DNA from 3 places in the Streptomyces sp. NBC_01288 genome. Region 1 is predicted to be linked to each of the others. Evidence: riboswitches for the same ligand, from Rfam matches in the RefSeq annotation. Region 1 holds a riboswitch; each other region holds the start of a gene.
The links. Region 1 has a riboswitch for ZMP and ZTP ahead of OG194_RS17585 (glycine hydroxymethyltransferase). Riboswitches for the same ligand answer to the same signal wherever they lie in the genome.

Region 1 (9,758 bases):
CCCTCGCCCTGCTCTCGGGCTGTGGCGCCGCCGACATGACCAAGCAGGCCTCGCCCTTCGCCAACGCGCAGGGCTCCAAGACCGTGACCCTCTCCGTCCAGTCCTGGGTGGGCGCACAGGCCAACGTGGCTGTCGCGCAGTACCTGTTGGAGCACAAGCTCGACTACCGCGTCGACACCGTCCAGGTCGACGAGGTCCCCGCGTGGGACGCGCTCAGCCAGGGCCGGGTCGACGCGATCCTGGAGGACTGGGGCCACCCCGACCAGGAGAAGCGCTACGTCGACGACAAGAAGACGATCACCCGCGCGGGCGGCCTCGGCGTCACCGGGCACATCGGCTGGTACGTCCCGACCTACCTGGTCAAGCAGCACCCGGACATCATCGACTGGAAGAACCTCAACAAGTACTCCTCGATGTTCCGCACCGCCGAGAGCGGCAGCAAGGGCCAGTTGATGGACGGCTCGCCCTCCTACGTCACCAACGACAAGGCCCTGGTGACGAACCTGAAGCTCAACTACCAAGTGGTGTTCGCCGGTTCGGAGGCCGCGCAGATCACCCAGATGAAGCAGTTCGCCAAGGAGAAGAAGCCCTTCCTCACCTACTGGTACGCACCCCAGTGGCTCTTCAAGAAGGTCCCCATGACGGAGGTGAAACTCCCCGCCTACAAGGAGGGTTGCGACGCCGACGCCACCAAGGTCGCCTGCGCCTACCCCCACACCCCGCTGGAGAAGTACCTCAACACGGACTTCGCCAAGAAGGGTGGCAAGGCGGCGGCCTTCCTGAAGAAGTTCAAGTGGACGACCGAGGACCAGAACGAGGTCTCCCTGATGATCGCCGACCAGAAACTCTCCCCGGCCGACGCCGCGAAGAAGTGGGTGGACAGCCACCCCTCCACCTGGAAGGCCTGGCTGTCCTGACCCCGGTCACCCCTTCAGCTCTACGGCCCGCTCCTTGAGCGCGAGTGCCGCCCAGCGCTGGAGCCCCGGCCCGAACGTGATGCGCGTGGCCCCGAGTTCACCCAGTTCGGTGGGCGAGGGGCTCTCGCCGTCCAGCCGCGCGAGCGCGTTCACCGGCCCCTGGATACCGGACCGCAGGAACGGCAGCACCTCGGCCGGAGCCATGATCGGATAGACACAGTCGGCCCCTGCCGCGACGTACAACGCGGCCCGCTCGATGGCCCGTTCGGGGTTGCCGTCACCGTGCAGGAAGGTGTCGACCCGCGCGTTGACGAACAACCGCTCCGCCGCCACCGCCCGCACCTCGGCCAGCCAATCAGCGTGCTGACGCGGATCCTTGAGCACCCCACCCTCGGAGTCCTCAAGGTTGCACCCCACCGCCCCCGCCTCCAGCAGCCGCTCCACCAGCTCCTTCGGCGCGAGCCCGTACCCGCTCTCGACATCCGCCGACACCGGCACGTCCACGGCCCGCACGATCCGCGCGACCGCCGCGAACATCTCGTCCGCCGGCACCGCCCCGTCCTCGCACCCGAGCGAGGCGGCGACCCCGGCACTGGGTGTGGCGAGCGCCGTGAACCCGGCCTCCACGAACACCCGCGCACTGACCGCGTCCCAGGGCCCGGGCAGCACCAGCGGATCACCGGGCAGCCGCCGCCGATGCAGACTCCGGAACAGCTCCACCTCGCTCACGGCCGACGCCCCCGCACCACTCGGTCCAACACCCGTGCGGGCGACGTCACTTGAACTGTCCCGCCTTGTAGTGCCCCGGCACCATCCGCGTGCTCACCCCGAACCGGTTCCACGCGTTGATCACCGTGATCGCGGCGATCAGCTGCGCCAGCTCGGCCTCCTCGAACTGCTCGGCCGCCCGCGCGTAGACCTCGTCCGGCACAAAGCCGTCCGTGATCACGGTGACCGCTTCGGTCAGCTCGATCGCCGCCAGCTCCTTCTCGGTGTAGAAGTGCCGCGACTCCTCCCACGCGCCGAGCTGGATGATCCGCTCCACGCTCTCGCCCGCCGCGAGCGCGTCCTTGGTGTGCATGTCGAGGCAGTACGCGCAGTGGTTGAGCTGCGAGGTGCGGATCTTCACCAGTTCCAGCAGCTTCGGGTCGAGGCCTCGCCGGGCGGCGATGTCGAGACGGACCATCGCCTTGTAGACCTCGGGCGCGTGCTGGGCCCAGTCCAGGCGGGGGCTGTGCTCGTGGGCGTAAGGAGTTTCCTGTGTCGTGGTCATGTCTCGACTCTAGAAGCCAGGCAGCCCAGGAGTATGGTCCATTTCCATGGCGAAATCATGGGCCACTTTCGGCGTCGACCTGCATCTCGATCCGACCGCCACCAGCACCGGCGTCCGCCGCGGCCTCACGGACGCGCTGCGCGACGCCGTCCGCACCGGCCGCCTCGCCCCCGGCACCCGACTGCCCTCCTCCCGCTCCCTCGCCGCCGACCTGGGCATCGCCCGCAACACGGTCGCCGACGCCTACGCCGACCTCGTCGCCGAGGGCTGGCTCACCGCCCGCCAGGGCTCCGGCACCCGCGTCGGCATGGGGGCACCTCCCACGCCCTTAAGGCAGTGGGGGAGTGCTGTCGTCCCGCCCACGCACCCCACCCCACCCCGCCGCCTCAGCAGCCGCCCCACCTACGACCTCGTCCCCGGCACCCCCGACCTCGCCGCCTTCCCCCGCACCGAGTGGCTCAAGGCCGCCCGCCGCGCCCTCACCAACGCCCCGTACCAGGCCCTCGGCTACGGCGACCCGCGCGGCCGCGTCGAACTCCGCACCGCCCTCGCCGCCTACCTCTCCCGCGCCCGCGGCGTACGCGCCGACCCCGAGCACATCCTGATCAGCGCGGGCATCTCCGGCGGCCTGCGCCTCCTCGGCGCCGTCCTGCGGGCCCGCGGCGCCCACACGATCGCGGTGGAGTCCTACGGCCTCGCCGTCCACTGGCAGATCCTGGACGAGGCCGGCCTGCGCACCCGCCCGCTCCCCTTCGACGAACTGGGCGCGAACCCAGGCCAGTTGACGGACGAACCGGGGGTCCTCCTGACCCCTGCCCACCAGTTCCCCATGGGCGTCCCCCTCCACCACGACCGCCGCTCCGCCGTCGTCGACTGGGCCCGACGCACCGGCGGCCTGGTCCTGGAGGACGACTACGACGGCGAGTTCCGCTACGACCGCCAGCCCATCGGCGCCCTACAGGGCCTCGACCCGAACCACGTCGTCTACCTCGGCACCGCCAGCAAGTCCCTCGCCCCCGGCCTCCGCCTCGCCTGGATGGTCCTGCCCCCCTCCCTCATGGAGGAGGTCGCGAAGGCCAAGGGCGGCACCGACACCTGCGGCGTCCTGGACCAGCTGACCCTCGCCGAGTTCATCACCTCCGGCGCCTACGACCGCCACGTTCGCGCCGCCCGCCTGCGCTACCGCCGCCGCCGCGACACCCTGGTCGAGGCCCTCGCCCAGCGCGCCCCCGACGTCCACGTCACCGGCATCGCGGCCGGCTTCCACGCCGTCCTCAGCCTCCCGCCCGGCACCGAACAGTCCGTGGTCCAAGCCGCCGCCTGGCAGGGCCTCGCCCTCCACGCCCTGTCCTTCTACCGCCACGAACACGCCCTCGTCGATCCGCTGGACGCCCTGGTCGTGGGCTACGGCACACCGCCGGACCATGCGTGGGCGGGGGCGGTGGAGGCGTTGTGCAGGGTGTTGCCGTGACCTAGGCCGCCGTTTTCGTGCGGCCTGGCCTACGCCGTTTCCACGGGAGCTTCGTCGGCTGCTTCCGCCGGCGCCTCACCAAAACGCGCCAACGCCAACGCCCCCGCCACCGCCACCAGGAACCCCAACACCGCCAGCCACTCCAACCCGTCCCGCGTACGGTCCCCGAGCCACACCACCCCCACCGCCGCCGGCCCGAGCGTCTCCCCGATCACCAACCCCGCCGTCGCCGTCGTCACAGACCCCCGCTGCAACGCTGTCGTCAGCAACAAGAACGCCGCACCCCCACCGACCAGCAGTGCGTACGTCGCCGGATTGCCGACCAGCGTCGAGGGCTTCAACGAGTCGATCAACCGAACCGCCACCTCGACCACCCCGAACCCGAAGCCCGCCCCCAGCCCCAGCGTCAACGCCCGCCCCCGCTCCGGCAGTCGCCCCCCGACCAGCCCGAGCAACAGCACCGCCACCGACGTCCCCAACATCGCCCACTTCAACGCCATGGACCCGGCCCGGTGCCCCTCCGCCCCGGACGCCAGCCCCAGCATCGCCAGCCCCGCGCACACCACGCCGACGGCCGCCCACTCCACCCCGCTGAGCCGAACTCCCAGCAGCCGGGCGGCCACCACGGCCGTCACCGCGAGGCTCGACGCCAGCGCCGCCCCGACCGCGTAGATGGGCAGCGACCGCAGCGCCACGATCTGGAACACGAACCCCAGACAGTCCAGCCCCAGCCCCGCCAGATACCGCCACTGACGCAGCGCCCGCAGCAACAGCGCCGCGTCCCCGCCCCCACCGGTCGTGGCCGCCCGCGCGGCGACCGCCTGCAACACCGTCGCCGTACCGAAGCAGACCGCCGCGCCGAGCGCGCACACCATTCCAAAGAGCACAAAGTGACTCTAGGGGAGGGGAGATCGCCACGGGCCTCCCGTGTGGGCCCTCTCACCGATCTCTGGAGATTCCCCGGACCGGCAACGGCCCTAGACCCCCAGCACCGCGCGGAGTTGGGCCAGCCCCCAGTCCAGATCCTCCCGGCTGATCATCAGCGGCGGCGCGATCCGGATCGTCGACCCGTGAGTGTCCTTCACGAGGACGCCCCGGTCCATCAACCTCTCCGAGATCTCCCGGCCCGTCCCGACCGCCGGCGTGATGTCGACCCCCGCCCACAGCCCCCGCCCACGCACCGCCGTCACCCGCCCGGTGTCCGTCAACTGCCGCAATTCCCGGTGCAGATGCTCCCCCAGCTCCGCGGCCCGCGCCTGGTACTCGCCCGACCGCAGCATCGCGATCACCTCCAGTGCCACCGCACACGCCAGCGGATTCCCGCCGAACGTCGACCCGTGCTCCCCGGGCCGGAACACGCCCAGCACCTCCGCACTCGACACCACCGCCGACACCGGCACCACCCCACCGCCCAGCGCCTTCCCGAGCACATACATGTCGGGCACCACCCCCTCGTGCTCACACGCGAACGTCCGCCCCGTCCGCCCGAGCCCCGACTGGATCTCGTCGGCGATGAGGAGCACGTTCCGCTCCCGCGTCAACTCCCGTACCCCCGCCAGATATCCGGCCGGCGGCACCAGCACCCCCGCCTCCCCCTGGATCGGCTCCAGCAACACGGCCACCGTGTTCTCACTGACCGCCGTCCGCATCGCGGTGAGATCCCCGTACGGCACGACCCCGAAGCCCGGCGTGTACGGCCCGAAGTCCGCCCGCGCCTCCGGGTCGGTCGAGAAGCTGACGATCGTCGTCGTACGGCCGTGGAAGTTGTTGCCCGCCACCACGATCTTCGCTCTTCCTTCGGGCACGCCCTTGACCCGGTACCCCCACTTCCGCGCGGTCTTCACCGCGGTCTCGACCGCTTCCGCGCCCGTGTTCATCGGCAGCACCAGCTCCATGCCGCACAGCTCCGCCAACTGCTCGCAGAACGCGGCGAACCGGTCGTGGTGGAACGCCCGCGACGTCAGCGTCACCCGCTCCAACTGCGCCTTCGCCGCCGCGATCAACCGCGGATTGCCGTGCCCGAAGTTCAGCGCCGAGTACCCGGCGAGCAGGTCCAGATACCGCCGCCCCCGCACGTCCGTCATCCACGCCCCGTCGGCGGTGGCGACGACCACCGGCAGCGGGTGGTAGTTGTGCGGGGTGTGCGCCTCGCCGGCGGCGACGAGGGCTTCCGTACTGTCTTCGCTACTGGCTTCCGTACTGGTCACGGCGTCTCCCGGGGGTGAGGGTGCCCCTTTCCTATCCTCGCCCGCATGGTGGACGCGGGAGCCGCACCGTCCGGCCCGCCCGGTAGGCTGACCGGCGGGCCGTGACTGGCGCGCTGGGATGGGACCGACCATCGGGGAGCGGCCCGAGCTGGAATGTGTGCCGTGCGCCTGGGCCGTACCGAGAACGCCGAACGCCACGTCCGGAGGTCCCCATGCCCGACAATTCCGCGCCCCTTTCCAACGAGTCCACCGCCTTCCGCGCCGCCCTCGACGTGATCCGTGCCGTCGAGCCCCGCGTCGCCGACGCCATCGGCCAGGAAGTCGCCGACCAGCGCGAGATGCTCAAGCTGATCGCCTCCGAGAACTACGCCTCCCCGGCCGCCCTCCTGGCCATGGGCAACTGGTTCAGCGACAAGTACGCCGAGGGCACCATCGGCCGCCGCTTCTACGCCGGCTGCCGCAACGTCGACACCGTCGAGTCCCTTGCCGCCGAGCACGCCCGCGAACTCTTCGGCGCCCGCCACGCCTACGTCCAGCCGCACTCCGGCATCGACGCCAACCTCGTCGCCTTCTGGTCGATCCTCGCCGACCGCGTCGAGGTCCCGGCCCTCGCGAAGGCGGGCGTCCGCCAGGTCAACGACCTCTCCGACGCCGACTGGGCCGAACTCCGCCAGGCCTTCGGCAACCAGCGCATGCTCGGCATGTCCCTGGACGCCGGCGGCCACCTCACCCACGGCTTCCGCCCCAACATCTCCGGCAAGATGTTCGACCAGCGCTCCTACGGCACCGACCCCGTCACCGGCCTCATCGACTACGAGGCCCTGCGCGCCTCCGCCCGTGAGTTCAAGCCGCTGATCATCGTCGGCGGCTACTCCGCCTACCCGCGCCTGGTGAACTTCCGCATCATGCGCGAGATCGCCGACGAGGTCGGGGCGACCCTGATGGTCGACATGGCGCACTTCGCCGGCCTGGTCGCGGGCAAGGTGCTGACCGGCGACTTCGACCCGGTCCCGCACGCCCAGATCGTCACCACCACCACCCACAAGTCGCTGCGCGGGCCGCGTGGCGGCATGGTCCTGTGCGACGACTCCCTCAAGGACCAGGTCGACCGCGGCTGCCCGATGGTCCTCGGCGGCCCGCTCCCGCACGTCATGGCCGCCAAGGCCGTCGCCCTCGCCGAGGCCCGGCAGCCCTCCTTCCAGGACTACGCCCAGCGCATCGTCGACAACTCCCGTGCGCTGGCGGACGGTCTGATGCGCCGGGGCGCCACCCTCGTCACCGGCGGCACCGACAACCACCTCAACCTGATCGACGTCGCCTCCTCCTACGGCCTCACCGGCCGCCAGGCCGAGGCCGCCCTCCTCGACTCGGGCATCGTCACCAACCGCAACGCCATCCCCGCCGACCCCAACGGCGCCTGGTACACCTCCGGCATCCGCATCGGCACGCCCGCCCTGACCACCCGTGGCCTGGGCACCGCCGAGATGGACGAGGTCGCCGGTCTCATCGACCGCGTCCTCACCACCACGGAGCCCGGCACCACCAGCAAGGGCGCGCCGTCCAAGGCCAAGCACATCCTCGACCCGAAGATCGCGGACGAGATCTCCCACCGCGCCACCGACCTCGTCGCCGGCTTCCCGCTGTACCCGGAGATCGACCTCGGCTGACAGCTGACACACGCTCTCTCTTGAGTTGTCAAAGATCGGCGACTCTCACAGATCGATGAGTTCCTGTCGAGGTTCCTCGCGCGGCGGTCCGGTCTCACGCCGGGCCGCCGCGCGGCGTATCAGCAGCGTGCCGCCGACTCCGACAGCCACCCCCGCGGCCGCCCACCAGACAGGTCCGGCAAGCCCTTCCGATCCAGCTCCGCCCCCAACTGCCGTGCTGCCGGTACCGGTTGAGCCGAGCACCCCCGCCCGCTCCATCTGCGCGAAGACCGCGCGCGGCGCCCGATGCCAGCGGATGTCGTCGTCCGCCACCTCCGGAGCCGGATCCGTCCGCACCCACGGTGTGCCGTCCGCGGCCACGAACAACTGGTCCTCCCGCTCCACCGCCACGTCACCACCCGGAGCCCGACTCGTCCGAGGCCACCCCCCGACCCCGGTCAGCCCCCACACCACGGTGATCCGCACCGCCGGATACCGGCCCGCCTCCCACTCCTGCGACACCCGCTCCGTCCCCGCGTACGTCGGCCGCAACAGCGTCCACAGGCGGGCGAACGACGACTCCCCGGAACGCCATGTCTCCGTCCGGCCCGAGTCACCGGCCACGACCAGCGCCAGATCCGGGATGTCCCGCAGCGGGTCCTGAGCTCGCGTCTGCGCCTGATTCACGACTCCGGTCCACATCTGATCCGTCCCGACAGCCTGAGCCTGAGCAGACCCGGCCAGAACCGTCAACACCGGCCCAGCCACGAGACACAGGCCCCGCAACCTCGCCCGCCCCGTCGCCCGTCCCCTCCCGCGTTCCATCCGTCCCCCCTCTCCATCTCTCCTCGTCCCCTCCGCCCCTCACACGTCCCGCAACTCCTGTCTGGGCCCCGGCTCCCGCCGTCTCGTCCGCCACCGGTCCAACGGCAGCCGCGCGACGAACGGCCGCAGAACCAGGGCCAGTACCGCTCCGGCCGCCGCACCCGGTATCGCCCACCACCAGTCGGTGCCGTGCCCCTTGTCCGGCAGGGAGACCTGCACCGTGGTGGTCCCCGTCCCCGTCCCCGTGTCGGTGTCAGGCGCGGCGGTGGCGGGCTCGGTCGACTGCCACGGCGCCGGGAAGATGCCGGAGTAGCCATCACCGGTGCCCTTGCCCATCACGCCCAACTTCTTCAAGAGGGCGCGCAGTTGGGCGGGCTGCCCCGCCCGGTGCCAATAGCCGTTCAGGTTCGTGTTCTCCGACGCGTCGGCCGCCGTGTGGATCCAGACCGCCTGCGGTCGGGACTCGACCGGAAAGACCCGGTCGATCCGCCAGGGTGATATGTCGTGCGCCAGCCAGGTGACGTTGATCTGCCGGGCGTGGGCCAGATCGGCCTCGGGCGGCTTGTCGCGGGTGCCCTTACCCTCCGGTCCGAGCAACTGCTGGAGTTTTCCGTACTGTTCGTCCGAGTAGTACAGCGCTTTGGCCTGCCCGCTTGCCGGCGAGGTCACGAGCACGCTCGTGGGTCCACCCGCCGCAGCGTCCGACGCACCCCACACCATCAGGGCCAGCGTCATCGCCAACGCCCCGCTCAGTGCAGTCAGTTCACGAACCCCGCCCGAACGCCTCCCGGGCCTGCCCGTGACCCTGACCCCGCCTGCCCCGCCCGTACTTCCGCCTCCGGACATCCGAACCCCCAACCAGCCGATCCCCGTACGGCCCGCCCGCGAGCCGCCTGTCACTTCTGGTACACCGCTCGACCCGCCGAGGTTCCCACTCCGCCCGCACTGCTTGAACTGCTCGCACCCCTCACACGACTTGCGCCACCCACACCCGTCGCTCAACGCGTCCTACCCCCGCCCGTCGAGCGACCGCGCGATCTCCAAGGCCCGCCGCTTCGATCCCACGCCCTCCAGACGGAACGTCAGATCCCCGCCCGGAACCCCCCTCACCGCATGGGTCCACAACAGCGTCGGCCTCGCCGTCCGCTCCTCCCGCGTATAGCGGTCCCCGTCCGCGTCCACCAGCCAGAAGCTCAGCAGATGCGGTCGCGCGAACCACAGCGCCGGGTCCTGTATGCCCTCCGGAGGGACGGTCCCGTCCAGCGACAGCCACTCCGGCGGCTCGCGCACCGTCTTGGCGAAACCGATGTCCAGCCGCGCCGGATACTCGTCGACCCGGACCGTGTGCCCGCCCTCCCGCCAGCACAGGCTCACCAGAAAGCGCCCCCGCGGCTCACCGGTCACCGTCACCGCGTCCGG
Region 2 (9,758 bases), 530 kb from region 1:
GGTCAGCAGGACCGCCTCGCCGGGTTCCAGATCCTGTACGGCGAGGGTCATCACGTTGCTGGTCGGACGTGCGGCGCGACTGGGCCGGGCGGCTCCGAAAACGGTGGTGCGTCCGCCGTCGCGGCTGATCAGCGCGGTGATCCGGGACGTCCGGATCGGCGGGTCCGGTTCGTACGCGAAGCCGCTGAGCGCTTCGGTGGGCGCGGCTCCCGCACGGAGTCGTTCCGCGGCCTGGGACACCTGCTCACCATTGCCCAGAACCAGCCAGCCGCCGGTGGCCGTGGCGGCGGCGTAGTGGCGCAGCGGATCGTGTCTCCCCATGGTGAGGGGGCCGACCACGAGCTCACCGTCGATCAGTCGCAGGGCGCGGTCGCGCGAGGCAGGGCTGCGGCCGGTGAGGAAGTAACCACCCAGAACCGCTCCGGAGTGGGTGCGGGCGCACAGAACCCCGCGGCCCGGATAGGAGTTTGCGGACAGCAGGTCGTGGAGGGAGAGCATGCGGCCGCGCTTTCTGGTGTCGGTCGGGAGGGAGGCGGCGCTTTTCTGACGCGGCGCCCCGCGAGCGCCGTCGCAGGGCCTGGTTCCTCAGTGGTGGAACAGCCTGAGGCCGGTGCGTACGAGGGTGATCCGATGCTCGCGGCATGCGTCCTCGACCTCGGCGGAGCGGATCGATCCGCCCGGCTCGGCGATGTAGCGGACACCGTGCCGCTGTGCGTGGTCGACGTTGTCGCGGAACGGCAAAGCCCCGTCGGAGACGAACGCGACGCCCTTCAGACGGGCCGTCCACTCGGCGCGCGAGCTGCCGGTCAGCGCTTCCCTCGGTTGTGACAGCGCACGGGAGAGGCGGGTGCTCTCGTCCGGCGTGAGGTCACCCTCGACGGAGCGGATCTGCCAGTTGATCCGGTCCTGGCGCCGGATGTCCGGCCGGAAGGCGAGGGCGCGAACCGCCGGATGGCGGCGCAACCACCAGGTGTCGGCCTTCGCGCCGGCAAGCCGCGTGCAGTCGACGCGGGACTGCTGTCCCGCGCCGATGCCCAGCGTCATCCCGTCCCGCAGGTAGCACACCGAGTTGGACTGGGTGTGACGCAGCACCACCAGGCCGAGCAGAAGATCCTCCGCGGCCGTCGTGGGCAGCGCACCGCACACGACGTTCTCCAACAGCGTGGCGGCGAGCGGCACTTCGTCCCGTTGCTGGGCCAGGCGCAGGCCGAAGACCTCGCGCGTCTCACGCTCCGGCGGCACAAAGGCCGGGTCCGCTTCCATGACGAGGAAGCGGCCGTTCTTCTTCTTGGCGAGCGTTCCCACGGTGCCCGGCGCATAGCCCGGCGCGATGACGCCGTCGCAGACCACGCGGGCCAGCGATGCGGCAAGTTCCGCGTCGACCGGGTGCGAGACGGCGGCGAAGTCTCCGTAGGAGGACTTCGGATCGGCATCGCGTGCGCGCAGATACGCGCTGGTCAGGGGGCCTACATCGTGCTGCTGAACGCCGTGGAGCTCCGCTGTCACGTCATCGACGGCCCCGGCCACGGCGGCACCGGCGGGTGAGACATGCTTGAAGGAAGCGGCCGCCGGCCGATTCAGGACCCGGCTCGCCTCGTACACCAGCTGCCAGCCGTTCAGCGCGTCCAACATGTTGATGTACGACGGGCTTCCCCGCACCACCCGAACCGGCCACCGGCCGGGCCGCACCGGTGTCGCATCGGCGGGCTGCTGCTGCGGGTTGATTCCGTAACGCAGTTCCACGTCATGGCCTCCTCAGCTGAAGATCACTGACGGAGGCGCCCAGGCGGTCGACGCTCACGTGAAGGAACGGCCGCTTCCCGGTGGTTGTCCACCCTCGCCAGTCGCGGCCGGGCACCACTGTAACGGCAGACGGCAGACACGGCATGGTGATCGGAGGCCGCCTGAGGGCGGAGCCGGACTGTGCGCCGCGGCGGTCCCGGGCAGCGGGCGGCACCGCGGGCGGCCGCTCCCCGCGGTCCGCACACAGCCCGCAAGAGACCCGCTGTTCCCGGCCCGGTGAAAGCGGCCCCGTGCCATCCTGGACGACGTGAACCGCGACGACCTCGTACGGCTGCGCCAGGCCCGCGACCGCATGAACCGCGAGTACGCCGAACCGCTCGACATGGCCTCGATCGCCCGCACCGCGCTGATGTCCCCGGGCCACTTCCAGCGCAGCTTCCGCGCCGCGTACGGGGAGACGCCGTACAGCTATCTCATGACCCGGCGGATAGAGCGCGCGAAGGCGTTGCTGCGGCGCGGGGACCTGAGCGTGACCGAGGTGTGCATGGCCGTCGGCTGTACGTCGCTCGGTTCGTTCAGCTCCCGTTTCACCGAGCTGGTCGGTGAGACGCCCAGCGCCTACCGCGCCCGTTCCCACGAGGCGGGCACGGTGATCCCGTCCTGCGTGGCCCGCACCTTTACCCGGCCGAACCGGGCGGGACCGCCGCTCCGCCCCTAGCCTGTCGTCCATGGACCTGAAACTCCGCCAGTGCTTCATCGCCGTCGACGACCACGACAAGGCGCTCGCCTTCTACTGCGACGTCCTGGAGCTGGAAATCCGTAACGACGTCGGTTTCGAGGGCATGCGGTGGGTGACCGTGGGGTCGCCGTTGCAGCCTGACGTGGAGATCGTCCTGGAGCCGCCGGCCGCGAACCCGGACGCCTCCCCCGCCGACAAGCAGGCCATGGCCGAACTACTCGCCAAGGGCACCCTGCGCGGGGTCAACTTCACCACCGCCGACTGCGACGCCCTCTACGCCAGGGTCCAGGAGTCCGGCGCCGAGGTGGTCCAGGAACCGACGGACCAGCCGTACGGCGTCCGCGACTGCGCGTTCCGCGACCCGGCCGGGAACATGCTGCGGTTCATGCAGCGGAGTGAGGACTGACGGAGCGAGGACCGACCGGCGGCCGAAAAACACGCGGGCGGCTCCCTGCCCCGCGCCTACGATCACGCCATGAGCGCTACGAGCATCCGCTGGACCTACGCCTTCGTCGACCGCCCGCACGACCGCCTCGGCGCCGCCCGCGACTTCTGGACGGCCGTCACGGACACCCGGCTGTCCGAACTCCGGGGTGACGAGGGCGAGTTCGTCACCCTGCTGTCCGACCGCACCGACGCCTGCGTGAAGATCCAGGGCGTGGACTCCGGCCTCGGCGGCGCTCATCTCGACTTCTCCGTCGAGGACGTACCGGCGTTCGTGGAGTCCGCGCTGCGGCTCGGCGCGGAGACCGTCGCCGAGCACGACGGCTGGGCCGTACTCCGGTCCCCCGCGGGGGAGTTGTTCTGCGCCGGCCCCTGGCACGGCGAGTCCGTACGGCCGCCCGTCGTGGCCGGCACCCGCCTCGACCAGGTGTCCCTCGACATCGGCCCCGGCTCCTACGACGCCGAAGTCGCCTTCTGGAGCGCCCTGTTGCCCGACTGGGCCTCACTGTCGGGCGCGCTGCCCGAGTTCCATGTGCTCAAGCCCCCGCCCGGCCAGCCGATCCGCATCCTGCTCCAACGCCTCGGCGAGGAACGCCCCGCGTCCGCCCATCTGGACCTGGCCTGCGCGGACATCGACGAGGCCGTCGTACTGCACGAGCACCTCGGCGCGACCGTCGTCTCCCAAGGCAGGCACTGGACCGTGATGCGGGACCCGGCGGGCGGCACGTACTGCCTGACAGGCCGAGACGCGGAGACCGGCGGGCTCCCTAACCGCCCCTGACGCAGACGACGAGCACTCGATGGTCGTCGCGCCGCGAGTCCGTCGGCATGGGACAGGCACTCTCCCCGTCCTGCCGCGACAGCGGCGTACGCGTCTCGCCGGGCGGGTGCGACGCGCCGGAGTCCTGCAGCCACAGCGTGAGCCCGCCCCCGACGGCCACCACGACCGCCCATGCGACCAGGGCCCGGCGCCATAACCGGCTCACGCCGTCCACACCTCCACATCCACCACCGCGCCCACCGGAATCGCCCCGTACACATGCGGGAACTCCTCCCCACCCGGCTCCGGCGCCTCGTACTTCAGCGGTGCGTCGAGCCGTGCCGGGTCCACGACCAGGACCACCAGCTCGTCGGGGCCGTCGTAGGAACCGTACAAAAAGGCCGCCACGCGCGGGAGTTGGGTACGGGTCGAGCAGTGGATGAAGCCCTCCTCCTGGAGGGTGCGGCCACGGGTCGACCACTCGTAGCTCCCGCGCTCGCGGGCCGCGTCCCACAGGGCGCGCTCGGTCATGTGGAGGATGGGGGTGGTGGTGAGTTCCTGTTCCGGCATAAGCCCACGCTACGGCCCCTGCGTCTGCCCTCGCTACGGCTTCGGCTCGCGCCACATCGGGTACATGCTCGGGCCGTCCGGGAGGTCGAGGGTGTGGTCGGTGAAGGTGTAGCCGAGGCGCTCGTACAGCTTGGTGCTGCGCTCGCTGCTCGCCTCCAGGTACGCGGGCAGGCCCTCGCGGTCGCAGCGGTCCAGGACGTGCCGGATGAGCGCGGCGCCGAGGCCGTCGCCCTGGCGGCCCGGTGCAACGGCGATCATCCACAGGTACTCGTGGGCCCGGCCGGCCGGATGGGACTCCGCCATCAGCCGGGCTATCGTCTCGACCCGCTCGTTGTCGGGATCGACCAACTCCCGTAGCTGTACGGCCTCGTCCTCGCCGTTCTCCGGATGCGCCTCGGCCGGCACCGACAGCCACAGCGCGCACGCCGCGCCGTCCTCGGCGAGGTCGATCCGGCCGTCGGCGAACACCGCGTCGGTGAAGGAGGCCATCAGCCTGTGGTGGGTCGTACGGCGGTACTCGGCGTCGGGAAAGACCCAGCCGCTGACCGGATCGTCCTGGAAGGCCTCGTCCAGCAGCCGGACGACCAGCTCTCTGTCACCCTCGCCCGCCGCCCGTATCGCCACGCCCATGTTCCGCCCACCCCAACGTCTCAACAGTCTTATTCTGTACGGGTGTTGAGCCTATCCGGGTTTCGGTGAACGAAGGCGGGCCCCGCGCACCGTGGGGATGCGCGGGACCCGCCGGTCCGGGGCCTCCGGTGGCCGTGCGGGGTCAGGTCCGCGCGGTTCCGGAAGGCTCCGGAGTCATCAACTGCTGCGCCGGGTCACGAACTCGGCCAGCGCGAGCAGACCGCCCGCGTCCCGCGGGTCCGGGATCGCCCGGGCCAGCTCCTGCACGGCCCGCGCCATCCGGTCGGCCGCCTGGTCCTGCGCCCAGTCCCGGCCCCCCGCCCGCTCGACGGCGAGCGCGGTGCGCTCCAACTCCCCTTCCTCGTACGGCATTCCGTACAGTTCCGCGAGTTCCACGGCCGCCGGTGTGCCCGAGGTGAGGGCGGCGACCACGGGCAGGGACTTCTTGCGGACCGCGAGGTCGGCGCCGGCCGGTTTGCCGGTGCGGCCGGGGTCGCCCCATATCCCGATGACGTCGTCGATCAGCTGGAAGGCGAGCCCGGCCTGCCGGCCGAACGCGTCCAGCGCCTCGACGTCCTCGGCGGACGCCCCCGCGTACAGCGCGCCCACCGCGCAGGCGCAGCCGAGCAGCGCGCCGGTCTTGGCCTCGGCCATGACGAGCACCTCGTCGAGGGTGACCTCGCCGGGGGCCCGCTTCTCCATGGCCGTGTCCGCGTGCTGGCCCTCGCACAGTTCGACGACGCAGTCCGCGAGCCGGGCCGCGGCGGCCGAGGACGCCGGGTGCGGGTCCACGGCGAGCAGCCGCAGGGCCAGCGCCTGGAGGGCGTCCCCGGCGAGGATCGCGTCGGCGTCGCCGAACACGGTCCACGCGGTGGGCCGGTGCCGGCGGGTGGTGTCCCGGTCCATCACGTCGTCGTGCAGCAACGTGAAGTTGTGGACCAGTTCCACCGCCGCCGCGGCCCGCAGTGCGCTCGCCCGGGCCCGCTCGCCGCCGAGTGCGGTGGCGGCGGCCAGGACGAGGGCGGGGCGGATCGCCTTGCCGGCGTTGCCCGCCGCCGGTGTGCCGTCCGCGTGCTCCCACCCGAAGTGGTAGAGCGCGATCCGGCGCATCGAGCCGGGCAACGAGTCGATCGCCGCGCGCAGTTCGGGGTCGACGGACGTCCTGGCCCCCTCCAGGATCGCGGCCGCCTCGTGCCCGTCGGACGGCGGTGCCGGCAGTGTCGAAGGTGTCGGCGGTGTCCCGTCGAGCGGCCGGGTCCCGTCAGGTGTCGGGCTCCCGTCGGCGGGCTGTTTCGTCTCCGTCCCGAACTCGGCCATGGGGTCCCCCTCGGAGAGTCCGCGGACGGTGACGCTTCCGCTGCGGCCGGTCGCGTCAGACCGGGGTGTACCCGCCCTTCCGGGCGGGAACACCGCGTCCAGCTGCTGAAACGTCACCTCCAGCGGCCGATCTCGACGTTCTCCAGGACGCCGAGGGCGTCGGGCACGAGGACCGCCGCCGAGTAGTAGGCCGTCACCAGATATTTGATGATCGCCTGTTCGTTGATGCCCATGAAGCGCACCGAGAGGCTCGGCTCGATCTCGTCCGGGATGCCGGCCTGCTGGAGGCCGATGACGCCCTGGTCGGCCTCGCCGGTACGCAGGGCGATGATCGAGGTGGTCCGCCGGTCGCTGACCGGGATCTTGTTGCACGGGTAGATCGGCACGCCGCGCCAGGTCGGGATGCGGTTGCCGCCGACGTCGATGGACTCCGGGACCAGTCCGCGCTTGTTCAGCTCGCGGCCGAACGCGGAGATCGCGCGCGGGTGGGCGAGGAGCATCCTGGTGCCGCGCCGCCTGCTGAGCAGCTCGTCCAGGTCGTCCGGGCTGGGCACGCCGTCGTGGGGCTGGAGCCGCTGGTCGTACTCGCAGTTGTTGAGCAGGCCGAACTCGCGGTTGTTGATGAGTTCGTGCTCCTGGCGTTCCTTCAACGCCTCGACGGTGAGCCGGAGTTGCTGCTCCGTCTGGTTCATCGGCTGGTTGTAGAGGTCGGCCACGCGCGAGTGGATGCGCAGGACGGTCTGGGCGACGCTCAGTTCGTACTCGCGCGGCCGGGCGTCGTAGTCGACGAACGTGTGCGGGATGTCCGGCTCGCCGGAGTGGCCCGACGCGAGGTCGATGGACTTCTCGCCGTACTTGTTGGTGCGCTGCTCGGGGATCGCGCGCAGCTGCGTGAGGTGGTCCCGCAGGGTCTCGGACCGCTCCGCGACCTGCTCGACGTCTCCGCGGGCCAGGATCAGCACCGTGCAGGCGGTGTCCGCGCGGGCCGTGTACTCCCAGATGGCCTCCGGGTCGAGCAGCGCCTGGTCGCCGAAGTAGGCGCCGTCGGCGAGGACCCCGAGGACCGTGTCGTCGCCGTACGGGCCCGTGCCGACCTTCTCCACCCTGCCGTGCGCCAGCAGGTACACCTCGTCGGCCTGGCCGCCGAACGACGCGATCGCCTCCCCCGGGGCGTACTCACGCTGCCGGCAACGGGTCGCCAGCTCCGAGAGCACCTCCTCGTCCTCGTAGTCCCGCAGCGCGGGCAGCTCGCCGAGCTCCGCGGGGATGACCTCGACGCGGTCGCCGGTCTTCACGAATGTCACCCGGCCGTCGCCAACGGAGTAGCTCAGCCGTCGGTTCACCCGGTATGTGCCACCCTGCACGTTCACCCACGGCAGCGTGCGCAGCAGCCAGCGCGAGCTGATCTCCTGCATCTGCGGCGCGGACTTCGTGGTCGTGGCCAGGTTCCGCGCAGCCGCCGTACCAAGACTCTGCTGCGGCTTGTTCTGCTCCGCGCGGACCTCTTCGCCTACCGACATAGAGAAATGCCCTCCCCATTCGCCCGGCACCTGTGCGCCGGGCATCGTTCTCGCGCACCAGCCTTCCTCACGGAGCGTGCTGATGGTATTACCCGAAAGAGCGGGACTGGATCTTCAACTGCTGGGCACAGGGGCTGTTTACGTCGAATGTTGTTCGAGTTGCTGCCGGGTCGGCCGGTGTCCGGATCGACTCGCACACCGTACGAAGAAGTCGTCTGTACCGCGCTTTTTCGGTACAAGCAGCGATACGAGACGGCCTTGCACAGCGGCCGTCGCACAGCACGAAGGAGGCGTTCATGGCCTCACCCATGTCCGCGGGCGGTTTCCTGGCCGGCCTGAAGGCGGAGGGCGTCACCGTCGTCGAGGTCGGCGACTGGGAGCACCACAACCGCAACCACAAGGGCCCGTGGGGACCCGTCCACGGCGTGATGATCCACCACACGGTCACCAAGGGCAGCGCGCAGACGGTGGCACTGTGCCGCGACGGCCGCCCGGACCTCCCCGGCCCGCTCTGCCACGGCGTCATCACCAAGGACGGCCACCTCCACCTGGTCGGCTACGGCCGCGCCAACCATGCCGGCCTCGGCGACGACGACGTCCTGCGCGCGGTGATCGCCGAGAAGGCGCTGCCGCACGACAACGAGGCCAACACCGACGGCAACCGGCACTTCTACGGCTTCGAGTGCGAGAACCTCGGCGACGGCGAGGACCCGTGGCCCGAGGCCCAGTTGGCGACCATCGAGAAGGTCTGCGCGTCGATCTGCCGCCACCACGGCTGGTCGGAACGGTCGGTGATCGGCCACCTGGAGTGGCAGCCCGGGAAGGTGGACCCGCGGGGATTCACGATGACGTGGCTGCGCGACCGGGTCCGCGACCGGCTGAAGTGACTTCTGGGACAGCACAGGCGACACGGGCGACACCGCCGACCCGGGTGACAATGGTGCCGTGACCAGCCCCGACCTCGCCGCCCTGCGGCCCCGGCTTCCGTCGCCGGTGGAGGAGATCACGGACCGGCGCTTCGGCCGGCGCGGCGTCCGGCTGCTGCTCAAGCGGGACGACCTGATCCACCCGGACCTGATCGGCAACAAGTGGCGCAAGCTCGCGCCCAACCTCACGGCGGCGGCCGGACGTACGGTCGTCACGTTCGGCGGCGCCTACTCCAACCACCTGCGTGCCACCGCCGCCGCGGGGCGCCTCCTGGGGCTGTCGACAGTGGGCGTGGTGCGTGGGCAGGAGCTGTCCGACCGCCCGCTCAATCCGTCCCTGGCCCGGTGCGCGGCCGACGGGATGCGTCTCCACTTCGTCGACAGGTCGACGTACCGGCGCAAGTCCGAGCCGGAGACACTGGCCGCGATCCTGCGCGGGGCGGGCGCGGAGGACGCGTACGTCGTCCCCGAGGGCGGCAGCAACGCCCTTGCCGTGCGCGGCTGCCGGACCCTGGGTGAGGAACTACGCGCGCGTGCCGACGTCGATGTCGTCGCCCTCGCGTGCGGGACCGGCGGCACACTGGCCGGACTGGCCGCCGGACTCGCCCCTGACCAGCGCGCCTTGGGGATACCGGTCCTCAAGGGCGGCTTCCTGAGCGCCGACATAGAGGAGCTGCAGAAGCGTGCCTTCGGCGGGCGGCAAGGCGACTGGTCCCTCGACGACCGCTTCCATTTCGGGGGCTACGCGCGCGTGCCCGCCGAACTCGACGCCTTCGCCGAGGACTTCGAGCAGCGGCACGGGGTGCCCGTAGAGCGTCTCTATGTCGCCAAGTTGCTGTACGGACTTATCGCCTTGGCCGACGAAGGGACCTTCCCGCGCGGGAGCACGGTCGCCGCGGTGATCACCGGGCGGCCGTTGCCGTAAGACCCCGTCCAGGAGCCGTAGCCGCCACTGAGCGCTCCGCTGGAGGTGCCGCGAGGTGCAGCCGATCGACCGCAGCACCATCGTGTCTGGTCGCGCCCGCGCGGTGGAGCCGCAGAATCGACACAGCCCCATGCCCCGACCCGCTCAGGCCGCCTCCCGGTAAGCCGCAGCCTCCTCCAGGTCC
Region 3 (9,758 bases), 3.3 Mb from region 1:
TCTCGCCGTCGCCCGCGAATGGCTCGGCGAACGCCTGGGCGTGGACGTGTCCCAGGACGGCACCGCCGCGCTCGGCCCGGTCGACGTCCTCTCCGGCAGCCCGCACTCCAGCGTCTCGAAGGCACTCTCCGTGCTGGGCATCGGCCGCGACCGGATGCGGTATGTTCCCGTGCTCGCCGGGAACCGCGAAGCCGTCGACGTGGCCCAACTCGACTACGCTCTCGCCGAGTTGAAGGGCCGCCCGGCGATCGTCGTCGCGAACGCCGGCACGGTGAACACCGTCGACTTCGACGACCTGCGCGCGATCGCCGCCCTCAAGGAACGACACGACTTCTGGCTGCACGTGGACGCCGCGTTCGGCGGCTTCGCCGCTCTCTCCCCCGCGTACGCCCACCTCGTCGACGGCCTCGACGCGGCCGACTCGGTCTGCGTCGACCTCCACAAGTGGCTCAACGTGCCCTACGACGCGGCCGTCCAGTTCACCCGCCGCCGCGACCTCCAGACCAGGGTCTTCCACAACGCGTCCCCGTACCTCGGCCCGCCGACCGGCGACCCCGACTTCCTCCACCTCACCCCCGAGAACTCCCGCCGGCTGCGCGCCCTCCCCGCCTGGTTCTCCCTCATGGCCTACGGCCGCGCCGGGCACCGCGAGATCGTCGAGCGCAACGTCGCCCTCGCCCAGCGTCTCGGGGAGGGCATCGCCGCGCTCCCGGGCCTGCGACTGTCGGCGCCGGTCCGGCTGAACGTCGTCTGCTTCACCCTGGCCGAGAACCCCACGCAGGAGCGGGTGGCCGCCGTCGCGGAAGCCGTGGCCGCCACCGGCGAGGCGTTCCTGACGCCGACGGTCTACGACGGGACACCCGCGCTGCGTGCCGCGTTCAGCAACTGGCGTACGTCCGAGGCCGATACGGACCGGGTACTGGCGGCGCTTGCCTCACTCCCCCTTGGCCCCGCGCTCTGAAAGGGCCTGTAGGAAACCGGAGTTGACCGCGGTGAGCCCTCCGTCGACCGCGAGGGTGGTGCCGGTGATCCAGGAGGCGTCCCGCGAGGCGAGGAACGCGACTGCCGCGGCGATGTCCTCGGGCTCGCCGACCCGGCCGAGCGGATACAGGCCCCTCACCGCGTCCAGTTCGGCGTCCCGGCCCTCCCACGCCGAGGTCCGTACCGTGCCAGGCATCACCAGATTGACCCGCACGCCCCGCCGGCCGGCGTGCCCGGCGAGGGTGCGGGTCAGCGAGGTGAGTCCGGCCTTGGCCGCGCTGTAGGCGTGGTTGCCGAAGTCCTGACTGCCGTTCACGGAACCGATGTTGACGATCGCCCCGCGCCCCGAGGCGACCAGGTACGGGAGGGCGGCGCGGCAGCAGCGGTACGTCCCCGTCAGCGTGATGTCGAGGTCGCTCGCCCACTCGTCGTCGGGCTCGTCCTCGAAGAGCGGGAGGTCGGGCGTGCAGTGCGCGGCGCTGTTGACCAGGACGTCGAGCGCCCCGAAGGACTCGACGGCCCGGGCGACGGCCCGCTCCACCGCCTCCCGGTCCCCCACATCGCAGCCGAACGCCTCGGTCGCCAGGCCGAGTTCACGCAGCGCCGCCGCCGTCCTCTCCGCCTCGGGCAGATCGACATCGGTCACCAGAACCCGCGCCCCCTCCTCAGCGAGCCGCCGGGAGACGGCCGCGCCGATGCCGCGGGCCGCACCGGTGACGAGAACTCCGTACCCCTCGAAGCGCGTTGTGTCGGTCATGGTCCCGAACGTACTGCCGGAGCGATCAACTCGGCAGATAGCGTGCGGACATGCACGCGTTCCTACAGCAACTGCCCGCGCTCATCGGCGTCGTGATCGGCGCCCTCGGCTCGTATGTGGCGATCGTGCGGGGCGATCGGGCGAGGTTCCGCCGTGAGCGGGCGGCCCGTTGGGAGGAGCGGCGGCTGGAGGTGTACGCCGAGTACGCCCGGACGCTGAAGAGGTCCGTGACCCTGGCCTACCGGGTCGCGTCCCATCTCGGCAACGACCCGCACCCCCATCCGCTGAGCCTGACGGAGGCGGAACCGCTGCTGGCCGAGGCGACCGTGGGCCGCGATCCCTCCGGTGAGGCGCTGATCCTGCTGGGAAGTCCGGAGGTGGTGGAGGAGGAGGCCCGGACGTGGGTCAGCGCGGTGATGGAGATGGAGCGGTTCATGCGCACGGAGACCCACGCCCCGGACGCGTGGCGGGAGTTGATGGACCGTCAGTGAGCGGGCCGCGAGGGCTACTACGCGGCCGTACGCGAAGACCTGGCGCTCCCGCCCGGCCACTCGGGCCGCTGGCTGACGACCCAGGAGTGACCTCGTACGTCAGCGGTATCCGGTCACGTCCGCCGCTTTCCCCACGTCCTGCACCTCGACCAGGTACCGCCACGCGTCGGGGCGGCTGCCGTCGAGGTCCGTGAAGCCGTACACGGGGGCGAGTCCGCCGCTGGACAGCGACTGCCCGTTCCAGCGGGCCACTTCGGGGTCGGCGGCGAGGGCGGCGACGGCGCGGCCGACGTAGCGCGGGGTCTCCGAGATGGCGAAGTGGGGGACGCGTTCCAGGGCGTCGCGCCAGTTGTCCTCGCGCACGCCGAACTGGTCGAGCATGATCTCCGAGCGCAGCCAGCCCGGAGTCAACGCGACGGCGGTGGCGCCGCGTCGACCGAGTTCGTGACCGAGGGCGAAGGCCATGCGCAGGACGGACGACTTGGCGAGGTCGTAGAAGAAGGAGACGCGGTAGGTGTCGCGGTTGTACTCGGCGGTCCCGTCGGTCATCTCGACGACCAGGCCGCCGGGTCGGCGCAGCAGCAGGGGCAGCGCGTGGTGGCTGGTGATCGCGTGCGTCTCGACCGCCAGCCGGAGGAGTCGTAGACCCTTGTCGAGGTCGTGTTCCCAGACGGGGGTGTCCCAGGCGAAGAGGTGCTCGCCGCCCCAGATGTCGTTGACGAGGAGGTCGAGGCGGCCCTGTTCGTCGTCGATGCGGTCGACGAGGGCCCGTACGGCCGAGGGCTCCAGGTGGTCGGTGGGTGCGGCGATGCCCTGGCCGCCGGCCGCGGTGACGAGGTCGGCGGTGTCCTCGACGGTCTCGGGCCGGTCGTACTCGGAGCGCTGCGCGCGGGTGCTGCGACCGCTCACGTAGACCGTGGCGCCGGCCGCGCCCAGTTCCACGGCGATCCCGCGTCCCGCTCCGCGCGTCGCTCCCGCGACCAGCGCGACCTTGCCTTCCAGTGGACCCGGCATGTCCGGCCTCCCGTGCTCGTTCGACTCGCTGTCATGTCGATCGTGCAGGAGAAACCGGACACCTTCTGTCGGGATTTGGCGGGTGTCTCTCAGTGCCCCCGCGCGATCCACTCCTCCAGGTGCGCGGACTCCGCCCCAACGGTCGTCGAGTCGCCGTGCCCGGTGAGCACCTTCGTCTCGGCCGGGAGGGTGAGCAGCCGGTCGCGGATGGAGTCGATGATCGTCGGGAAGTGGGAGTACGACCGTCCCGTGGCGCCCGGTCCGCCGTGGAAGAGCGTGTCGCCGGTGAAGACCGTGCCGAGCCCGGGGTCGTACAGGCACACCGCGCCGGGCGCGTGCCCCGGCGTGTGCAGCACCTTCAGGTCGGCGCCCGCGGCCTCGATCACCTGGCCGTCGGCGAGATGGGCGTCGGGGTCGCGGTCGGGGTGGGTCTGCTTCCACAGGGGCAGGTCGTCGGGGTGCAGCCAGATCGTGGCGCCGGTGCGGTCGGCGAGTTCGGGCGCCGCGTCGATGTGGTCGTTGTGGGCGTGGGTGCAGATGATGGCGGTCAGCCTGCGGTCGCCGATCGCGGCGAGGATGGCGTCGGCGTCATGGGCGGCGTCGATGACGACGACCTCGTGGTCGTCGCCCACGATCCACACGTTGTTGTCGACGTCCCAGGTACCGCCGTCGAGGCTGAACTGCCCGGAGGTGACGAGGTGTTCGATGCGAGCGCCCATCACAGCTCCACCACCGAACGCAGCACATCGCCGCCGTGCATCCGCTCGAACGCCTTCTCCACCTCGTCGAGCTGGATCGTCTCCGTGACGAACGCGGCCAGATCCAGGCGCCCTTGCTGATGCAGATCGATGAGCATCGGGAAGTCCCGGGAGGGCAGACAGTCGCCGTACCACGACGACTTGAGCGAACCACCACGCCCGAAGACGTCCAGCAACGGGAGTTCGAGCTTCATCTCCGGGGTCGGGACACCGACGAGGACGACCGTGCCCGCCAAGTCGCGGGCGTAGAAGGCCTGTTTGTACGTCTCCGGGCGGCCGACCGCCTCGATGACGACGTCGGCGCCGAAGCCACCGGTGAGTTCGCGGATGGCCTCGACAGGGTCATTGGCCTTGGAGTTGACGGTGTGCGTGGCCCCCATGGAGCGGGCCTTCTCCAGCTTCCGGTCGTCGATGTCCACGGCGATGATCCGCGCCGCGCCGGCGAGCCGGGAACCGGCGATCGCCGCGTCACCGACACCACCGCAACCGATGACCGCGACCGTGTCACCGCGCCCGACGTTGCCGGTGTTGATGGCCGCGCCGATGCCGGCCATCACGCCACAGCCCAACAGCCCGGCGACCGCGGGAGAGACGGCCGGATCGACCTTGGTGCACTGTCCGGCGGCGACCAGCGTCTTGTCGGCGAAGGCTCCGATGCCCAGGGCCGGAGAGAGTTCCTGGCCGGTCGAGGCGAGGGTCATCTTCTGCTTGGCGTTGTGGGTGTTGAAGCAGTACCAGGGGCGGCCACGCAGACAGGCGCGGCAATTCCCGCACACGGCACGCCAGTTGAGGATCACGAAGTCGCCGGGGGCCACATCGGTGACGCCCTCGCCGACCGACTCGACGATGCCGGAGGCCTCGTGGCCGAGCAGGAAGGGGTAGTCGTCGCTGATGCCGCCCTGTTTGTAGTGCAGGTCGGTGTGACAGACCCCGCAGGCCTGTACCTTCACCACGGCCTCACCGGGTCCGGGGTCGGGTACGACGATCGTCTCGACCCGGACCGGCTCGTTCTTGCCCGGTGCGATCACGCCGCGTACTTCCTGCGCCATGGTCCTGAACCCTTTCGTCGCCGTTGTCCCTGCCTCCGACCCTACGCGTGACTGATCGGTAAGGGCACGCTGACGTCCCGGCCATGCGTCCTGCCCCTCACCGGGATCAATGGCGGCCGACGTAGCCTGAATGTTCCGACCGACTCCCGAGGAGCGCCGTGAGCATCGCAGGGACTCAGAGCGGTCCGCCGGCCTGGCGGTTGCTCCTCGACTACGTACGGCCGCACCGCTGGGCCCTGTTGGCGGGCGCGCTGCTCTCGTTGGTCACCGGGGGCACCGGGTTGCTGTTGCCGCTGGTGGCGCGGGGGCTCATCGACGACCTCTCGCACGACCGGACGATCACCGGGGCGCTGCTCGCGATGTCGGCGCTGGTGGTCGCCAACGCGGCTCTGGGCGCGCTGGGTTCATACGTTCTGCGGCGTACCGCGGAGTCGGTGGTGCTCGGTGCGCGGCGCACCCTGTCGTCGTATCTGCTGCGGTTGCGGATCTCCGCCGTGGACCGCAGCGAGCCCGGCGACCTGATGGCGCGCATCACCTCGGACACGACCCTGCTGCGCGAGGTCACCACGGACTCACTCGTCGGGCTCGGCACCGGAGGGCTCACGCTCGTCGCAACTGTCGTCATGATGGGCCTGGTTGACCCGGTTCTGCTGGGCGTCACCCTCGCCGTGATCGCGGGCGCGGGCACCGTGCTCACCCTGATCCTGCCGCGCATCAACCGGGCCAGCCGGCAGGCACAGGACGCGGTCGGCGTGATGGGCGCCTCGCTGGAGCGGATCCTGGGCGCGCTGCGCACGGTGAAGGCGTCCGGCGCCGAGGAGCGCGAGGAACGCACCCTGCACGCGGCGGCCGAGGAGTCGTGGCGGCAGAGTGTGCGGGCCGCCAAGTGGAGCGCCGCCGCGGGCAATACGGCAGCACTGTCGATGCAGGTCGCCTTCATCACCGTCCTCGCGGTGGGCGGAGCACGCGTGGCGACGGGTGCGATCGACATCGGCACGCTGGTCGCCTTCCTCCTCTACGTCTTCTATCTCATGCAGCCGATCCAGCAGGTCGTCGGCGCGATCACGCAGTACCAGACGGGCACCGCGGCCCTCTCCCGCATCCAGGAGGCGCTGCACCTCCCCGCCGAACCCCCGTCCCCGCCCGCCCAGTTGCCCTCCCCCGGCGCCGAACCCGCGGCCCTCGCCTTCGACGACGTCCGCTTCCGCTACGCCGACGACCTCCCCTACGTCCACCACGGCGTGACCTTCGAGGTACCGGCCCAGGGCATGACGGCGTTCGTCGGCCCGTCCGGCGCGGGCAAGACCACGGTGTTCTCCCTCATCGAGCGTTTCTACGACCCCGAGTCCGGCGCGATCACCCTCGACGGCCGGGACCTCGCCGGGTGGGAACTGTCCCGACTCCGGTCCGCCATCGGCTATGTGGAGCAGGACGCCCCGGTCCTGTCGGGTTCCCTGCGCGACAACCTGGTGCTCGGCAACCCGGACGCGGACGACGACGCCGTCACCCGCGTCCTGAAGACGACCCGCCTCGACGGCCTCATCGCCCGCCTCCCGAAGGGCATCGACACCCTGGTCGGCCACCGGGGCACCCGCCTCTCGGGCGGCGAACGCCAGCGTGTGGCCATCGCCCGCGCCCTGCTGCGCCACCCCCGCCTGCTCCTCCTCGACGAGGCGACCTCGCAGCTCGACGCGGTGAACGAGGCGGCCCTGCGCGACACCGTCGCCGATGTGGCCCGTACGACGACGGTCCTGGTCGTGGCGCACCGGCTGTCCACGGTGACGATGGCCGACCGGATCGTGGTCATGGACGCGGGCCGGGTCCGCGCGGTGGGCACGCACCGGGAACTGGTGACCGCCGACCCGCTCTACGCGGAGCTGGCGGCGACGCAGTTCCTGGCGACGGCGGGCTGACTTCGCAAAACGGCTGAGGGCCGCCCGCTTCCGGACGGCCCTCAGGGCCTGCGTGCTCCGCGGGATCAGTACCGCGGGCTCACGGCTCGATGCTGGGGAGGAGTCCCGTGACCGGCGCGGTCATGTCAGTGACCTGGTGCAACTGCTGGAGGTCGTTCAGGTGGTTCATGCCCTGAAGCTGACTGGCGACCTTCGGGATCTCCGCCTGGTGCTCGGCGGGGATCTCACTCACCGCGAGCGAGTCCAGCAGGGCGACCGGGCTGACCTTGCCGTCCTTGAAGGCGGGCGCGTCGGCGGCGTTCGCCATCGGCGCGACGAGGCCGGTGACCCCGACGGCGAGACCAACGGCGGCGGCAATACGTCGTGTTGAGATCATGCCCTCAGCAACGCGGCCGGTCCCCGCGCGGTCACGGGCACCGGGCACCCCTCACCCGTCAGGCGGAGCGCGCCGCCCGGTTTGCCGACACCGGCGCGACGGAGGATTCTCGTAGGAGAGGCCCGCCGCGGCTCGCTCCTGTTCGGGCCGCGGCCCTCCGAGGAGGTCACCATGGGCACCGCGGCACGCCCCGGCTTCGACACCGAAGCGCTGCGCCGGGGCATCGAAGACCACACGACGGCGACACTGCTGTCGCTCTACGCGGACGACGCCGAGATCCACGTCGTCGACCACCAGACCCAGCCCAGCCACCCCAAGGTCCTGCACGGCCGGGACGAGATCGGCGCGATGCTCGCCGACGTCTACAGCCGCGACATGACCCACAAGCTGGAGGAGTGCGTCGTACAGGGGGACCGGGTCGCCTACAGCGAGTCCTGTCAGTACCCGGACGGGGCCCGGGTCCTCGCCGAGTCGATGCTCCTGCTGGAGGACGGCAAGATCACCCGGCAGACCATGATCCAGGCATGGGACGGCTAGCGCGGCTGGTGCCGAAGGTCCACATCGACACCCGCCTGACCTGGACCTTCTCGGCGACAACAGCACCCGCGCGGTCCGCTGCGACGCGACGCCGAGCACCGGTTTCCGCAGCGGGCCTGCGGGCGTCCGCCGCGCTGCTGGGGTCGATGCTGCGAGCGGCACGGTCCCGCCCGCTCCCCACACCACCGGCTGGTCGGACCCGGCACGTCCGGCGTCGGTGAGCGGGCCCTGACGGCCGTGGACCCGTCGGTTACGCTGTTCGTGGGTCGTGACTGGCGCTGAGGTGGAGCACCACCGTGGAGCGGCCCACGCGGAGTCGATGCCGTGCGCCTGGGCGATTGGTCAACCAGCTCAGGAGTGGATCATGTCTCAGGCACGGCTCATGGACGGCACCGCGCTCGCCCGGCGCATCGTCGAGGACACCGCGAAGAAGGCCGCCGACCTCACGGAGCGCACCGGTACGGCGCCCTGTCTGGCGACGGTTCTGGTCGGCGCGGACCCGGCCTCCGTCACCTACGTCCGGATGAAGCAGAACCGCAGCCGCAAGGCCGGTATCGAGTCCCGGCACGTGGAACTGCCAGCCACCACGACCACCGCCGAACTGGTCGGCACCCTCGACGCCCTCTCCGCCGACCCCACCGTGCACGGCATCCTGCTCCAGCACCCGATGGGTGAACACATCGACGAGCGGGCCGCGTTCGAGGCGATCGCGGCGGAGAAGGACGTGGACGGCGTCACCTTCGCGTCGTTCGCGTCGATGAGCTTCGGCCTGCCGGGCTTCGTGTCCTGCACGCCCGGCGGCATCATGCGGCTGCTCGACGAGTACGGCGTCGACCCGTCCGGCAAGCGGGCCGTCGTCGTCGGCCGCAGCGCGATCCTCGGCAAGCCGGCCGGGATGCTGCTCCTGGCCCGCGACGCGACCGTCACCTACTGCCACTCCCGCACCCGGGACCTGTCGGCGGTGGTCCGCGAGGCGGACATCGTGGTCGCCGCCGTGGGCCGCCCCCGGCTGATCCGCGGCGAGGACATCAAGCCCGGCGCGGTCGTCATCGACGCCGGCTACAACGCGGGCAACATCGGTGACGTCGACTTCGAATCCGCCGCCGAACGCGCCTCGTTGATCACGCCGGTGCCGGGCGGCGTCGGCCCGATGACGATCGCCACGCTCCTGGAACAGACGGTGACCGCCGCGGCCCGGCAGCTCGGGGTGTGATCAGCGCGTCCACGCGCTGTAGTCCATGACGTCCCCGGCCTTGACGCCGTACTCGGGCTGGTCCTTCGTGAAGGTGCTCTCCATTCCGAGAACGGCGCCGGTGGCCGGGTCCATGATCAGCATCAGGCGGGTGGCGGGCTGCTGATAGACGTACGCCTGCCCGTGCCGCCCGAGCCGGTCGGTCACCTCCCCCACCGGCCGCAGCCCGTCCGCCCCCGCGAGCAGTCGCGCCAACGCGGCAGACTCACGCGCCCCGAGCGTCCACTCGTCAAGCAGCTCCCCCACGGCCGACAGGAGTTCGGGGGTGGTCAACGGCGCCTTGCTGTACGCCGTCTCCCGGAGGTACGCCCGCAGTCCGGCCACGTCGTGCGGGGGCCGGGCATCGGGCGGGACATCGCTCCAACTCGGCGGAAACGTCGTCTCCTTGAGGACATGCCCGTCCTCGACGACACGTTCCGTGTGACTGGCGTCCGCGTTCCAGCGCACGATGCGTTCCTCGGGGATGGTGACCGGCGGCTTGTCGTCGGACATGCCGAGACTCCACGACTGCACGTGAGTTCCCCTGCGCAGAACGGGAGTTCCGTCGGCCGCGGTCGCCACGGCGAGGGCGGCGAGCTGCTTCAGCGATACGGGCGTGGAGTGCGCCTGCACGACCAGGGCGCGGGGAGC

Region 2: it holds a riboswitch for ZMP and ZTP, as region 1 does, so the genes downstream of both, OG194_RS15110 (phosphoribosylaminoimidazolecarboxamide formyltransferase) here and OG194_RS17585 (glycine hydroxymethyltransferase) in region 1, are expected to answer to the same signal.
Region 3: it holds a riboswitch for ZMP and ZTP, as region 1 does, so the genes downstream of both, OG194_RS03320 (bifunctional 5,10-methylenetetrahydrofolate dehydrogenase/5,10-methenyltetrahydrofolate cyclohydrolase) here and OG194_RS17585 (glycine hydroxymethyltransferase) in region 1, are expected to answer to the same signal.

What each region holds. Positions count from the first base shown of each region.
Region 1 covers NZ_CP108427.1:4,037,113-4,046,870, reverse strand. Annotated here, with positions in the region: gene OG194_RS17615 (ABC transporter substrate-binding protein) at 1-917, shown strand, start outside; gene OG194_RS17610 (isocitrate lyase/PEP mutase family protein) at 924-1,646, opposite strand; gene OG194_RS17605 (carboxymuconolactone decarboxylase family protein) at 1,693-2,190, opposite strand; gene pdxR (MocR-like pyridoxine biosynthesis transcription factor PdxR) at 2,237-3,661, shown strand; gene OG194_RS17595 (hypothetical protein) at 3,691-4,536, opposite strand; gene rocD (ornithine--oxo-acid transaminase) at 4,639-5,868, opposite strand; ZMP/ZTP riboswitch at 5,960-6,049, shown strand; gene OG194_RS17585 (glycine hydroxymethyltransferase) at 6,081-7,535, shown strand; gene OG194_RS17580 (hypothetical protein) at 7,581-8,339, opposite strand; gene OG194_RS17575 (hypothetical protein) at 8,379-9,074, opposite strand; gene OG194_RS17570 (hypothetical protein) at 9,348-9,758, opposite strand, start outside.
Region 2 covers NZ_CP108427.1:3,511,791-3,521,548, forward strand. Annotated here, with positions in the region: gene OG194_RS15105 (IMP cyclohydrolase) at 1-498, opposite strand, end outside; gene OG194_RS15110 (phosphoribosylaminoimidazolecarboxamide formyltransferase) at 586-1,743, opposite strand; ZMP/ZTP riboswitch at 1,774-1,858, opposite strand; gene OG194_RS15115 (helix-turn-helix transcriptional regulator) at 2,051-2,461, shown strand; gene OG194_RS15120 (VOC family protein) at 2,472-2,888, shown strand; gene OG194_RS15125 (VOC family protein) at 2,958-3,707, shown strand; gene OG194_RS15130 (DUF952 domain-containing protein) at 3,909-4,256, opposite strand; gene OG194_RS15135 (GNAT family N-acetyltransferase) at 4,290-4,886, opposite strand; gene OG194_RS15140 (family 2 encapsulin nanocompartment cargo protein polyprenyl transferase) at 5,064-6,203, opposite strand; gene OG194_RS15145 (family 2B encapsulin nanocompartment shell protein) at 6,317-7,723, opposite strand; gene OG194_RS15150 (N-acetylmuramoyl-L-alanine amidase) at 8,020-8,610, shown strand; gene OG194_RS15155 (1-aminocyclopropane-1-carboxylate deaminase/D-cysteine desulfhydrase) at 8,669-9,574, shown strand; gene OG194_RS15160 (Na+/H+ antiporter) at 9,719-9,758, opposite strand, start outside.
Region 3 covers NZ_CP108427.1:720,155-729,912, forward strand. Annotated here, with positions in the region: gene OG194_RS03275 (pyridoxal phosphate-dependent decarboxylase family protein) at 1-961, shown strand, start outside; gene OG194_RS03280 (SDR family NAD(P)-dependent oxidoreductase) at 935-1,738, opposite strand; partial or broken gene OG194_RS03285 (hypothetical protein) at 1,789-2,319, shown strand; gene OG194_RS03290 (SDR family oxidoreductase) at 2,329-3,243, opposite strand; gene OG194_RS03295 (MBL fold metallo-hydrolase) at 3,333-3,962, opposite strand; gene OG194_RS03300 (S-(hydroxymethyl)mycothiol dehydrogenase) at 3,962-5,050, opposite strand; gene OG194_RS03305 (ABC transporter ATP-binding protein) at 5,209-6,963, shown strand; gene OG194_RS03310 (hypothetical protein) at 7,043-7,339, opposite strand; gene OG194_RS03315 (nuclear transport factor 2 family protein) at 7,511-7,876, shown strand; ZMP/ZTP riboswitch at 8,135-8,219, shown strand; gene OG194_RS03320 (bifunctional 5,10-methylenetetrahydrofolate dehydrogenase/5,10-methenyltetrahydrofolate cyclohydrolase) at 8,241-9,089, shown strand; gene OG194_RS03325 (CU044_5270 family protein) at 9,090-9,758, opposite strand, start outside.